Regions from separate parts of the Agrococcus sp. SGAir0287 genome, predicted to be linked through region 2. Evidence: predicted binding sites of a transcription regulator. Region 2 holds the regulator's gene; each other region holds the start of a gene.
The links. The regulator HrcA, encoded in region 2, represses chaperone genes, less so after heat shock. The targets are predictions, from matches to a motif close to TTNGCACTCGNNNNNNNCGAGTGCNAA.
Positions count from the first base shown of each region.

Region 1: C1N71_RS00895 (Hsp20/alpha crystallin family protein) is a predicted target of HrcA. The motif match lies at 1,858-1,884, and genes of this name have one in related genera.
Region 3: groES (co-chaperone GroES) is a predicted target of HrcA. The motif match lies at 2,524-2,550, and genes of this name have one in related genera.

Region 1 covers NZ_CP027942.1:187,820-192,574, reverse strand. The annotation lists gene C1N71_RS00905 (Fur family transcriptional regulator) at 15-416, opposite strand; gene C1N71_RS00900 (TerC family protein) at 645-1,637, opposite strand; gene C1N71_RS00895 (Hsp20/alpha crystallin family protein) at 1,982-2,446, shown strand; gene rarD (EamA family transporter RarD) at 2,614-3,555, opposite strand; gene C1N71_RS00885 (AEC family transporter) at 3,639-4,586, opposite strand; gene C1N71_RS00880 (hypothetical protein) at 4,682-4,755, shown strand, end outside.
Region 2 covers NZ_CP027942.1:1,763,374-1,768,128, forward strand. The annotation lists gene C1N71_RS08440 (16S rRNA (uracil(1498)-N(3))-methyltransferase) at 1-461, opposite strand, end outside; gene C1N71_RS08445 (DnaJ C-terminal domain-containing protein) at 461-1,552, opposite strand; gene hrcA (heat-inducible transcriptional repressor HrcA) at 1,549-2,571, opposite strand; gene C1N71_RS08455 (DUF4870 domain-containing protein) at 2,700-3,350, shown strand; gene hemW (radical SAM family heme chaperone HemW) at 3,417-4,652, opposite strand; gene C1N71_RS08465 (DUF1990 family protein) at 4,652-4,755, opposite strand, start outside.
Region 3 covers NZ_CP027942.1:2,477,019-2,481,773, forward strand. The annotation lists gene C1N71_RS11755 (ABC transporter substrate-binding protein) at 1-977, opposite strand, end outside; gene rarD (EamA family transporter RarD) at 1,141-2,064, opposite strand; gene groES (co-chaperone GroES) at 2,150-2,446, opposite strand; gene C1N71_RS11770 (class I SAM-dependent methyltransferase) at 2,594-3,772, shown strand; gene C1N71_RS11775 (hypothetical protein) at 3,838-4,755, opposite strand, start outside.

The DNA of each region.
Region 1 (4,755 bases), 1.5 Mb from region 2:
GACGTGCGCCGCGGTCAGCGCTCGGAGCGCGCGCAGTCGGCGCAGAGCCCCCAGAAGGTCACCTCGGCCTGCACGACGGCGAAGCCGGCGGGCGCGGGCGCGTGCAGGCATGGGGCCTCGCCCGTCACGCAGTCGACGTCCTCGACGCGTCCGCACCGCGAGCACACGGCGTGGTGGTGGTTGTCGTCGACGCGCAGCTCGAAGCGCGCGGCGGAGCGCGCGGGCTCGAAGCGGCGCAGCACGCCGGCCTCGTGCAGGGCGCCGAGCACGTTGTGCACCGACTGCAGCGAGATGCCGGGCTCGAGGTCGCCCACGCGCCGATGGATGGCGTCCGCGTCGGCGTGCGGATGGTCGGCGAGCACCGCGAGCACGGCGAGGCGTCCGCGCGTCACGCGCAGGCCCCGCGTGCGCAGCATGCCCTCGTGCGCGACACGACGCTCGAGGGCGGCGTCGATGCCGTCGTCCGGCGGCGTCTCGACGAGGTGCATGTCCCCCATCCTGCCGCCCTATCGTGAACGACTCAAATCTGCGGCGTGTCGAGTCGGCGACCGACGGGCGGACGGTCGCACCGCGCGCCGGACGCCGCAGCGCGTCGCCGCGCCCACCCCGCATGCACGCGAGGCGGGCGCAGCGACGCCACGGACTCAGCGCTGCGCGGCCTCCTCGACGGCGCGCGAGCGGTCCGCGCGCGTCTTCACGAGGCTCGCGACCGTCGCGATCGCGATCGTGCCCGCGATGAAGGTCAGGGAGAACCAGATGGGGATGTCGAACGCCCACGGCACGGGCTCGCCGCCGTTGATGAACGGCACCTCGTTGACGTGGAGGGCGTGGAGCACGAGCTTCACGGCGATGAAGCCGAGGATGGCCGCGAGGCCCTGCCCGAGGTAGACGAGGCGCTCGAGGAGCCCGCCGATGAGGAAGTAGAGCTGGCGCAGGCCCATGAGCGCGAACGCGTTCGCGGTGAACACGATGTACGCCTCCTCGGTGAGGCCGTAGATGGCCGGGATTGAGTCGAGGGCGAAGAGGAGGTCGATGAACCCGATCGCGACGATCGTGAGCAGCATCGGCGTCACGAAGCGCCGTCCGTCCTTCCGCACGACGAGTCGGTCCTCGTGGTACTCGTCCGTCACGGGCAGGATGCGGCGGACGAGCCGCATGAAGCGGCCGTCCGAGGGGTCGCCGTGGTCGCCCTTCAGCTGCTGGATGGCGAGGACGAGCAGCAACGCGCCGAAGAGGTAGAACACCCACGAGAAGTTCTCGATGAGGGCCGCGCCGACCGCGATGAACGCGCCGCGCATGATGAGGGCGATGACGATGCCGATCATCAGCACCTTCTGCTGGTAGATCCTCGGCACCGCGAAGCCGGTCATGATGACGATGAAGAGGAACAGGTTGTCGAGCGACAGCGCCTTCTCGGTGAGGTAGCCGGCGAAGTACTCGCCGCCGAAGGTCCAGCCGTTCGTGACGCCGATGCCGACGCCGAAGAGCAGCGCGAGGCCGATGTAGAACGCCGACCAGCGCGCCGCCTCCCCGAGGGAGGGCTCGTGCGGCTTGCGCACATGCGCGAAGAACTCGTAGACGAAGAACGCGATCGTGACGAGGATCGTGACGATCCAGACCAGGGGTGTCACCTGCATGGCAGCTCCAGGGCTCGGTGTGCGAATCGGACACCAAGGTCTCCTCCATCTCACGGCGATGCCGTGAGACCGACGACCCGGAGCGGATGCTCGAACTGACGGGCTCGTCGCGGTCGGGAGTACTCCCCTTGCTGCGACCAGCATACCGGAGGGCGCGCCGGGCTGGGCGAGCCGCACCGTCGCGAGTGCCCGCATCCCAGCGGATTCCAAGGTCGCACCATTGGCACTCTCACGGGCAGAGTGCTAATCTGGGCGCAGCCTCTCGGGGTGGTCCCCGAGGGCGATCGCCACGACACCCGGTCTCGCGCGCAGGGCGCGGACCGCGTTGCAAGGAGGTGGTTGTCATGGCTCTGACCTTCGACCCGTTCCGCGAGATGGATCGCATGGCGGCGGCTCTGCTGACCAACGGAGGCACGCGGCGCGGCGGCCCGTGGATGCCCATGGACCTCTACCGCGCCGACGACCACTACGTCGTGCACGTCGACCTGCCGGGCGTCGACCCGGGCTCGATCGACCTCGACGTCGACGCGCAGACGCTCACGATCCAGGCCGAGCGCACGCTCGGCGCCGCCGAGGGCGCGCACTGGCTCGCGCAGGAGCGCGCGGCCGGCCGCTTCACGCGACAGCTGAGCCTCGGCGCCGACATCGACCTCGACGCCATCCACGCGTCGTACGAGCACGGCGTCCTGACGCTCACGATCCCGGTGGCCGAGCGCTCCAAGCCGCGCAAGATCGCGGTCGAGCACGCCGGCGGCGACCGTGCGATCAGCCAGGCGCCGTCGACGCAGGAGGTCGGCGCGGATGCGTGACGCGGAGGCGCCGCGCTCGCCGGAGGACGAGGAGCTCGAGCCGACGTTCGGTCGATGGCTCGCCCTGATCGACGGGCGCTAGCGCAGGTCGGCGCGGCCGGGCGGAGGACCGCCCGGCTGCGCTCGCGCGTGCCCTCGCGCCGCAGGCGAGGCGATGCGGCGCGCCCTCAGTGCGGGATGGGCTGCGTCGTCGTCGTCGGCTCGCCGCGGCGTCGCGCAGCCCACGGCTCCAGCGCCAGCACGACCAGCGCGACGGCGATCGGGCCGTAGACGAGCGCGTCGACGACGCCGACGGCCTCCCCCAGCAGCACGGTCGAGACGACGACGAGCAGCACGGGCTCGACGTACGTGAGCAGCCCGAAGAGCCCGAACGGCAGCAGGCGGCTCGCCGACAGGTACATCCAGAGCGCAGCCCCGCTCACGACGCCGAGCAGCGCGAGCATCGGCGCATGGCCCCAGGACGCCGCGCCCGCGCCGGTCGCGGCGTGGACGACGAGCACCACCACGGCGACGGGCAGCAGCACCAGCTGCTCCAGCACCGTCGCCCCCGGCCCGTCGAGGCCGAACCGACGCCGCAGGTCGAAGTAGACCGGGTAGCCGAACGCCACGAGGGCGGTCGCGAACCCCACCGAGCCCCCGATCGCGAGCGCGGCGCCCACGCCGACCAGCGCAGCCACCACGGCCACCACGCGCAGGCGCGACATCCGCTCGCCGTGCAGCACGACGCCGACGAGCACCATGGCCAGCGGCAGCAGCAGGTAGCCGGTCGCGGTGTCGAGGCCGTGGCCGGCGATCGGCGCCCATCCGAAGAGCCACAGCTGCACGGACAGCAGCGCCGCGTCGGCCACCAGGACGAGCGCGAGCACGGGTCGACGGCGGATGCGGGCGAGCACGCGGCCGACGTCGCGCAGGCCGACGGTCGCGGCGAAGAGCGCGACGAGCACCGGAAGCATGACGACGACCCGCCACGCGACGATCTCGAGTCCCGTGAGCGGTGCGAGCAGCGGCGGCAGGAGGAAGAGCGCACCGAAGAGCACCGACGCGCCGATCGAGGCGACCACGCCCATGCCGACGCCGGATGCGGCGCGGAGGCGGGCGGGCGCGAGCATGCGGCCTCCATGCGGCGGTGGGTGGGGGCGTCGCGCGGTCGCCGACGCGCATCCAGCCTAGGAGCGCTCGCGGGCGCGGTCCGTCAGCCCAGCAGGCCGGCCGCGAGCACCGCGAGCGGGCACGCCAGCACCGTCGTCGTGAGCACGATCGTGCGCGTCACGGCGCCCACCGACGTGTAGGACGACGCGATGGCGTACATGTTCTGCGCCGACGGCAGGCACGCGATGACGACGAGCGCCAGCAGCTCGAGGCCGCCGAAGCCGAGCAGCAGCCCGAACCCGAGCGTCGCCAGCGGCAGCAGCACGAGCTTGCCGAGCAGCGGGATGAGCACGACCGTCGTCTCGCGGCGCAGCGGCTCGAGGGGACGGGCGCCCCGCAGCGACATGCCGAACGCCAGCAGCAGCATGGGAATCGATGCGTCCGCGAGCAGATCCGCCGGCATGAGCACGGCATCCGGGATCTCGACGCCCGTCAGCATGACGACGGCTCCGAGGATCGCGGCGGGCACGACGGGCGTCGCGAACGGGCGCAGCGCCCGACGCCACGCGGGCTGCGCTGCCCCCTCGTGCGCGGAGGCGGTGGCGATGCCCATCAGGACGGGCGCGAGCACGAGCACCTGCAGCAGGATGCTGGGCGCGAGGAAGGACGTCGTGCCGAGGATCGACGTCGCGAGCGGGATGCCGATGTTGCCCGAGTTCGTGAAGCCCGTCGTCGTCGCGAGCACTGCCACGGCCGTCGTCGAGCGGCGCATGCGCGCACGGGTGAGCAGCGCTCCCGCCGTCACGAGCATCGTGAGCACGATCGGCGCGACCGTCGCGAGCGAGAACGTCGACAGGAAGACGCTCGGGTCGGCCCGGGCGAGCACGACGAACGTGAGGCCCGGCATGCCCACGAGCAGCGTGAGCCGGTTGAGGATGCGCTCGGCCTCGGGGCCGACGACTCCGATCCTGCGCACGAGGTAGCCGATCGCGATGACGAGCGCGACGCCGCCGAACGCGAGGGCGGCGTCCGCCATGTTCTCGACGTCCACGAGCGGATGCCTCCCATCCGTGTCGTGGATCCGGTGCCCCTCGATCCTGCCACCTCCGCTGGCGCCACAGCGGTCGCGCGACTACCGTGCGGGGCATGGGTCAGGAAGCGCTGCCGTTCGGAACCCCTTCGGAGCCCGGGGCGGATCCCCTCGAGGATGCGATCGAGCG
Region 2 (4,755 bases):
GTGCCGACGGGCTCGGCCACCTCGGGCACGTGGGCGCGCAGCGACTGCTTGCCCGCCTCGCGCACGATGGTGCGCCAGCGGGCGAGCGCCTTCGCGCCGCGCTCCCCCTTCCACGTCACGATCGATCGGGACGCCTGCCACGGCACGACGAGGTCGACGCCGAGCTCCGTCGCCGCCTGGATCGCCAGCTCGTCGCGGTCGCCCTTCGCGAGCGCCTGCGCGAGGCCGATGCGGGGGCTCGGCACGCGCTCGCGGCGCACGTCGGAGACCTCGAGCACGACCTCGGGGCGCACCTCGACGAACCTCGCGGTCGCGAGCGTGCCGCGGCCGTCGCCCACGAGCACCGTCTCGCCCACGCGTGCGCGGCTCACGGTCGCGGCGTGCCGCGCGTCCTCGGGGCCGAGTCGCACGCGCTCGCCGACCGCGCCCTCGAGCGCGTCGACGTAGTAGCAGTGGGCCATCAGAAGCGCAGGAACCGATCGCGCAGCTTCGAGAACAGCCCCTGCTGGAACTGCGCCATGCGCGGCGCGGGCGGCTTCGTGCGGTCCCGCAGCTGCTGGAGCAGGTCCTGCGCCTTGCGGTCGAGCCGCGTGGGCGTGACGACCTGCACGCCCAGGCGCAGGTCGCCGCGGCCCGAGCCGCGCAGCCTCCCGACGCCGCGACCGACGACGGTGAGCACGTCCGCCGACTGCGTGCCCGGCTCGACCGAGACCGTCACGGGTCCGTCGATCGACTCGATCGTCGCCTCCGTGCCGAGCGCCGCGTCGATCATCGACACCTCGAGCGTGCCGAGCAGGTCGTCGCCGTCGCGGCTGAAGACGTCGTGGTGCGCGACGTGCACCTCGAGGAAGAGGGTGCCGGGCTCGCCGCCCGCCTCGCCGACCTCGCCCTGCCCGGGGAGCTGGATGCGCAGGCCCGTGTCGACGCCAGCGGGGACGTCGACGGGGATGCTGCGCTCGGCACGGACGCGACCGTGGCCTGCACACGTCGGGCACGGGTACGGGATGACGGTGCCGTGGCCCTGGCACGAGCCGCAGGGCTGGTTCGTGACCATGGTGCCCAGGAGCGAGCGCACCTGGCGCTGCACGTGGCCCGAGCCGCCGCAGATGTCGCACGTCTCCTCGCGCGTGCCGGGCGCCGTGCAGCGCCCCTCGCACGTCTCGCAGAGCACGGCGGTCTGCACGCGCAGGTCCTTGTGGACGCCGAAGACGACGTCGTGCAGATCGAGGTCGATGCGCAGCAGCGAGTCCTGCCCGGGGCGCCGGCGCGGACGCGGTCCGGGCTGCCTGCCCCCGCCTCCGCCGCCGAAGAACTGCTCGAAGATGTCCCCGAGCCCGAAGCCCTGCGCCTGCGGGCCGCGGTCGTAGTCCGCGCGCGACTGCGGGTCCGAGAGCACGTCGTAGGCGTGCGTGACCTCCTTGAACCGCTCCGCGGCCTCCGCCGACGGGTTCACGTCGGGGTGCAGCTGCCGAGCGAGCCTCCGGTACGCGCGCTTGATGTCGTCCTGGCTGGCCTCGCGGGGCACGCCCAGGACCTCGTAGTGATCGCTCATCGCTCCTCGTCGTCGAGCAGCCGGGTGAGGTACCGCGCGACGGCGCGAACGGCTGCCATGTTCGATGCGTAGTCCATGCGGGTGGGGCCGAGCACGCCGACGCGGCCGGCCTCGTGCCCGCCGGCGCCGTAGGCGCCCGTGACGATCGACGTCTCCTCGAGCCCGTGCGTCATCTCGCGGCCGATGCGCGTCGCGACCGACCGCTCCTCCGCGTCCATCTCGCCGAAGAGCCGCAGCAGCGTGACCTGCTCCTCGATGGCCTCGAGCACGAGCGTCAGCGAGCCCATGTCGGCGGCGCCGCGCACGAGGTGCGAGGCGCCGGCGATGACGAGCCGGTCGCCCGCGGTCGGCTCGAGCACCTCGCCGAGCGCGGCGACGAGCCGCTGCGTCGCCGTGGCCACGGCGGGCGCCGCGCCGTCGACGACGGCGACGAGCGCACCCTCCGCCTCCGTCGTCGGCTTGCCGCCGACGGCATCGTCGAGCGCGCGGCCGATGGCCTGCGCATCGGTGGCCTCGAGCTGCTGGCCGGCGTCGACCGTGCGCTGCTCGACGCGGCCGGAGTCGAGGATGACGACGAGCAGCAGCCGCGACTGCGCGAGCTGCACGACCTCGATGCGGCGCACCCGCGCCTTCGCGACCGAAGGGTACTGCGCGAGCGCGACCTGGTTCGTCAGCTGCGACAGCAGGCGAACGGAGCGCGCCATGACGTCGTCGAGGTCGTCGGCCTCGCCGAGGAAGCGGGCGATGGCCTGGCGCTGCGCCGGCGACAGCGGCTGCATGCCCTGCAGCCGGTCGACGAACACGCGGTAGCCCTTGTCGGTGGGGATGCGGCCGGAGGAGGTGTGCGGCGCGACGATGAGCTCTGCCTCTTCGAGCAGGGCCATGTCGTTGCGGATCGTCGCCGCGCTCACCCCGAAGGAGTGGCGCTCGACGATGGACTTCGACCCGACGGGCTCGCTGGAGGCGACGTAGTCCTGCACGATCGCCCGCAGGACCTCGAGGCCGCGATCCGTGACCATCGTCCCCCCTCGTCTGGCACTCGCCACTTCGGACTGCCAATCCTACCGCGACCGTGGGTGCGTTCCCAGCCGGGTGCGAGCATGATGGGTCCAGCCAGTTCCGGCACCCGTGATCGAGAGGTTCGACCATGACCGACCCCAACGGCCCCGCCGCGACGCCGGACGAGCCCCAGGCTCCCCAGTTCGGCGCGCCCGGCCAGGGGACGCCTGCCCCGGCGCCCGCACCCGGCGAGCCCGCGCAGCCCTTCTCCAGCCCCGCCCCCGGCGCGGTCCCGCCGCAGCCCGGTGCCGGCCAGCAGCCCTACGGCGCACCCGGGCAGCAGCCCTACGGCGCACCCGGCCAGCAGGCTCCCTACGGCGCTCCCCAGTACGGCGCCCCCGGCCAGCCCCAGTACGGCGCGCCCGCAGGTGCGCCCATGAGCCCGCAGGACGAGAAGCAGTGGGCGATGTTCGGCCACCTCGGCGGCATCCTCTGGGTCGTCTCGCTCGGCTGGCTCGGTCCGCTCATCGTGTTCCTGATGTACAAGGACCGCAGCCCGTTCGTCCGCCAGGAGTCGAAGGAGGCGCTGAACTTCCAGCTCCTCATGACGATCATCACCGTCGGCGGCTCGATCGTCGTGAGCATCCTCACGGCCATCACCTTCGGGCTCGCGTCGATCCTCTACCTGATCGTCTTCGCAGCCCCGATCGTCGGCATCATCTTCGCCATCATCGGCGGCGTCCGCGTGAACGGCGGCGGCTCGTACCGCTACCCGTTCAACTGGCGCATCATCAAGTAGCGCGATCGACTGCGCTCGACGAAGGGCACCCCGCACGGGGTGCCCTTCGTCGTGTCGCCGCCGCGGTCAGTCGGCGGCGGTGAGGCGGCGGACGATGGCGTCGGCGAGGAGCCGGCCGCGGAGCGTCGGCACCACGCGGCCGCGCACGGCGGCGGCGCCGTCGACGAGGCCGTCGGCGATGAGCCCGGCGACCTCCGCGCGGGCCGCGCCCTCGAGCGCCTCGGTCGGCAGCCCGTCGCGGATGCGGGTCTCGAGCAGCACGCGCTCGACGCGACGCGTGCCCTCGTCGAGCACCTCCCGTGCGAGGGCCGGCGACAGGCCGGTCGCGAGCCGCTGCGCGTAGGCGGCGGGATGCTTGACGTTCCACCACCGCACGCCGCCCACGTGGCTGTGCGCGCCAGGGCCGACGCCCCACCAGTCGTGGCCGAGCCAGTACGCGAGGTTGTGCCTCGAGACGGCCCCGTCGCGCGCCCAGTTCGACACCTCGTACCACTCGTAGCCCGCGCCGGCGAGCGCGGCGTCGGCAGCCTCGTACATCGCCGCGTGCAGGTCGTCGTCGACGGGCGCGACCTCCCCGCGGCGGATGCGCCGGGCGAGCGCCGTGCCCTCCTCGACGATGAGCGCGTAGGCCGACAGGTGTCCCGCGTCGTACGACAGGGCGGCATCGAGCGAGCGTCGCCAGTCGTCGAGCGACTCCCCCGGCGTGCCGTAGATGAGGTCGACGCTCACGGCGAGGCCGGCGTCCTTCGCCCACCGCACGACCCGCGGCACGCGCTCGGGATCGTGCGTGCGGTCGAGCGTGGCGAGCACGTGCGGCACGACCGACTGCATGCCGAGGCTCACGCGCGTGAAGCCGGCGTCGGCGAGCGCGCGGAGGTCGGCCGCGTCCACCGAGTCGGGATTCGCCTCCGTCGTGACCTCGGCGCCGGGGCCAAGGCCCCACTCGTCGCGCACCGCCGCGAGCATGCGGGCGAGGTCGCCGGGCGGCAGCAGCGTCGGCGTGCCGCCGCCGACGAAGACCGTCGAGATCGGCCGGCGCACCGCGGCGTCGTGCTGCGCGAGGTCCTCGAGCACGCGTCCAGCCAGGCGCACCTCGGCGATCGCCTGGTCGGCGTAGTCGTCCTGCCGAGCGCCGCGCAGCTCGGTCGAGGTGTACGTGTTGAAGTCGCAGTAGCCGCAGCGGACGCGGCAGAACGGCACGTGCAGGTAGACGCCCAGGTCGCGGCTCGCGGCGCCCGTCGCCGCCGAGGCGGGCAGGGCGCCGTCCGCGGGCGCCGCATCGCCGTCGGGCAGCCGACCCATCAGTCGACGCGGATGCGGCGCAGCGCGTCGAGGTAGCGCTCGTGGTAGCGGCGCTGCACGCGGCGTGCGACGGGACCGCCCAGCCTCGCCCACCAGGCGTGCG
Region 3 (4,755 bases), 710 kb from region 2:
GCGAGGATGACCGCGTCGTACGACTCGGGAGCGTACGAGAAGTCGGTCAGCGAGTCGTCGATCTCGAGGAGGCGGTCCTGGAAGGTGTCGTCGGCGGGGTTGCCGGGCAGCGTGCCCTTGGCGCCCTCGAGCGTGCCCTCCGGGAACTCGTACGAGTTGGAGAGGTTGCCGTCGACGAAGTACACCTGGCTGGCCGCGTATCCCTGCGTCGAGACGAGCTCGGGGATGATGTTCGCCGTCTCCTCGAACGCGAGGATGCCGATCGCGTCGGGGCTCGCGGCGAGGATCTCCGACACCTGCGACGAGAAGTTCGTGTCGCCCGGGTTGTACGAGACGGAGGCGACCACCGAGCCGCCGCCGGCCTCGACGGCTGCGCCGGCGTTGTCCGCCAGGCCGATGCCGTAGGGGTCGTTGATGTAGAGGAACGCCACGTTGGCGGCGCCGTCGTTCACCATGAGGTTGCCGAGCACGCGACCCTGGAGCACGTCCGAGGGGGCGGTGCGCCAGTAGTAGCCGTCGTCGTCGTAGGTCGAGAAGTCGGGCGACGTGTTCGCCGGCGAGATCTGCACGATGCCCGCGTCGACGAACTGGTCGATGAACGTGAACGACACGCCCGACGAGGCGGCGCCGATGACGACGGACGCGCCGGCGTCGACGAGCTGGCCGGCCGACTGGATGGCGATGTCGGTCGTCGTGTCGCCCGAGTCGGTGTCGATCTGCTCGATGTCGAACGGGAAGTCGGCGGCCTCGAGGTCGGCGACGGCGAGGTCGACGCCTGCGAACTCGGGCGGGCCGAGGAAGGCGAGGTTGCCGGTCTGGGGCAGGATCGTGCCGACGATGAACGGGTCGTCGCTCGGCGCGTCGCTCTCGCCACCGGCGCCGCCCCCGGTGGAGCAGGCGGCGAGCACGACGATGCCCGCGGTGGATGCAGCGAGCAGCGCGGCGCGGCGCGAACGCTGGTGAAGGGATGCCTTCATGGTGCTCCTCAGGAGTCCTCAGGGTACGCCCGGCCACGCCGGGTTGCCGTCAACCCTAGGCGCGCACGGAAGCGAAGAACGCTCGATTTCGTGACGAACGTGTAACGGTCTGGTCGCGGTTCGATCACGGCTCCTGCACCGTGCGTCGCACCGCGAGGACGCGTCAGGGCGCGGGCGCAGGCACCGCCGGCGAGCGGCGTCGACGACCCTCGGCGACGACGAGGTCGACCATGAGCACGGCGAGCGAGAGCCACACGAGTCCGAAGCCGATCAGTCGCTCGGGCGGCATCGGCTCGCCCATGACGAGCCAGCCGAAGAGGAGGGAGAGGATCGGCGCGAGGTACTGCGTGAAGCCGAGCGTCGTGAGCGAGACGCGACGGGCCGCCGCCGAGAACAGCATGAGCGGCACGGCCGTGACGACGCCGAAGCCGACGACGGCGAGCTGCACGAGCGGCGGGACGTCGAGGATCGTCGGCCCCGCGACGATCGTGGAGACGACGAGCATTCCGATCGCGAACGGCACGGTGGCTGCGGTCTCGAGCGTGAACCCCGTGATCGCGTCGACGCGGGCGCCGACCTGCTTCTTGAGCAGGCCGTAGACGGAGAAGGCGAGCGCGAGCAGGATCGCGATCCACGGGAACGAGCGGTAGGCGACGACGAGCACGACGACGGCGACGACGCTGATGCCCACCGCCACCCACTGCGCCGGTCGCAGGCGCTCGTGCAGCACGACGACGGCGAGCACGATCGACAGGATCGGGTTCAGGAAGTAGCCGAGGCTCGTCTCGATGATGTGGCCGGAGAGGACGGCGTAGGCGAAGACCGTCCAGTTCACGAGGATCGCGAGGCCGGAGGCGCCGAGCGCCAGGAGCGAGCGCCGGTCGCGCAGCACCGCGCAGAGGGCGCCCCAGCCGCGCACGGCGGTGACGATGAGCGCGGCGACGACGACGGACGCCAGCACGCGCCAGCCGACGAGCTCGATTGCGGCGACGCCCTGCATGAGCACGACGTACGCAGGCACGACGCCCCACACGGCGTATGCGCCCACCGCGAGCGCCAGCCCGCGCCCCGACTCCGTCGTCCTCATCGTCTCCCCATCCTCACGCATGCCCATGGACGCAGCGACGGCGGCACCCCATCGGGTGCCGCCGTCGCGGATGCGTGGCGTCGCGTCAGCGCACGACCACCGCGAGCACGTCGCGAGCCGACAGCACGAGGAACTCCTCGCCGCCGAACTTCACCTCCGTGCCGCCGTACTTCGAGTAGATGACCCGGTCGCCCTCGGCGACGTCGACGGGCACGCGGTTGCCGTTGTCGTCGACACGGCCGGGGCCCACGGCCACGACCTCGCCCTCCTGGGGCTTCTCCTTGGCGGTGTCCGGGATGACGAGACCGCTGGCAGTCGTCGTCTCCGCCTCGACCTGGCGGATGACGATGCGGTCCTCGAGCGGCTTGATGGAGACCGACACGGTTGCCTCTTTCCTCAGTCGGATGTCTTCGTTGGCAGTCGACGGTGTCGAGTGCCAGAACGACTGTACGCGAGCGGCTGGCACCTGGGCAACATGAGTGCCAACTCGGAGGCCGATCCGGGTGGCGGCGGCTGCTTGGATGGTGGGATGGATGCCGCCGCCCTGCGTCTGCTGCTCTCGCGCGACGGGCTCGCGCTGCTCGACGAGGTGTCGGCGACGCTCGACGACCTCGGCGGCGCCGTGCAGGCGGTGCAGTCGCTGCGCCGCCGCGGGCACGACCCGGCGCTCGTCGCCGCCGTGCTGACCCAGGCTCGGCTCCGTCGGCGGGGCGCGGCGAAGTTCGGCCCGTTCGCAGCCTCGATGCTCTTCACGGAGGCCGGGCTCGAGCAGGCGACGCGCCTGCGGGTCGCGGCGGTCCATGCGGGGCGCATGCGCGATGCGGGCGTGGCCTCCGTCGCCGACCTCGGCTGCGGCATCGGCGGCGACGCGATGGCGATCGCCGCGACCGGCTGCACGGTGCGCGCGGTGGATGCGGACGAGGTGACCGCGGCGGTCGCCGGGTTCAACCTCGCACCGCTGCCCGAGGCGACCGTCGTGCACGGCCGCGCGGAGGACGCGGACCTTCGGGACGTGGACGCGATCTGGGCCGACCCGGCTCGCCGCGACGCGACGGGTCGGCGGCTGCCGGTCGAGGCGTGGTCGCCGTCGCTGCCGTGGCTCCTGTCGCTGGCCGACGAGCGGCCGATGGGCGTGAAGCTCGGACCCGCGATCGACCACGAGCACCTGCCCGCCGACGGCGAGGCGCAGTGGGTGACGGTCGACGGCGAGACGGTGGAGGCCGTGGCGTGGACGGGGTCGCTCGCGCGTCCGGGCGTGCGCACCTCGGCGATCGTGCTCGACGACGCCGGGGCGCACGAGCTCGCGGGCTCCCCCGACGAGGATGCCGTCGACGTGCGCGCGCTCGGCGCCTGGCTGCACGAGCCGGCCGGCGCCGTCATCCGCGCGCGGCTCATCGGCGCCGTGGCGGCCGAGATCGACGCGGGGCTCGTGAGCGAGCGCATCGCCTACCTCACGACCGACGCGGACGTCGTGAGCCCCTTCACGCAGCGCTTCCGCGTGGTCGCGACGATGCCGCTCGACGAGCGCGCCATCCAGCGCGAGCTCCGGGCGCGCGGCATCGGGACGCTCGAGGTGAAGAAGCGCGGCGCCGACGTCGACCCCGACCGGCTGCGTCGGCGCCTGCGGCTCGCGGGCGACGGCGCCGCGACGCTGCTCGCGACGCGCGTCGACGGCAGGCACCGCGCGATCCTCGCCGAGCGCGCCTGAGCCGTCGTCGGCGACGGACGCACGAACGCCCCGCGGATCGCGGGGCGTTCGTGCTGCGGGGTCGGCTAGAAGGAGCCGCCGCTGGCGAACCACGGCAGCCAGATCACCGCGTAGACGATCGTGATGATGATGGCCACGACCAGCAGCACGCCGCTGCCGATCGTCGCGATGAGGCCCCACGGCTTGTTCTGCGGTGCGCGGCGCATGCTCATGACGCCCGTGACGATGCCGCCGATGAGCGGCAGGCCCGCGATCGGCGCGAAGAGGATCGTGAGCAGGAGGCCGACGCCCGTGAGCACGATCGCGGTGATCGTGATGCCCGTGAGCTTGCCGCGCGGTGCCTTCGCGGGCTGCGCGCCGTACTGCTGCTGGCCGTACTGGCCGTAGCCGGCCTGCTGGCCGTACTGCTGCTGGCCGTAGCCCGGCTGCTGCTGCGCGTAGGCGGGCGCCGACGACGACTGCTGGCCGTACGACGGGGTCGACTGCTGGCCGTACTGCTGCTGGCCGTAGGCGGGCGCCGACGACGGCTGGCCGTAGGACGGGGTCGACTGGCCGTACGAGGGCTGCTGCTGCGAGGGCTGACCCCACGACTGGTCGGACTGCTGCGCGGGCTGCCCCCACGACTGCTGCTGGTCGGACGACTGCGCCTGGCCCCACGCGGGCGCCTGCTGCTCGGACTGCGACGACTGCCCGTAGGCGGCCGACGACTGGCCGTACGACGGCGTCTGCTCCGACTGACCGTACGAGGGCGTGGCGGACTGGTCCGACGACTGGCCGTACGACGTGGCGGACTGGTCCGACGACTGGCCGTACGACGTGGCGGACTGCTCCGACTGGCCGTACGACGGAGTCTGCTCCGACTGGCCGTACGACGGCGTGGCGGACTGCTCCGACGACTGGTCGTACGACGGCGCCGCGGGCTGCTCGGCGGCGGGCTGCCCCCAGGGCTGCGCCTGCTGGTCGCCGGTGGCCTGGGGCTGCTG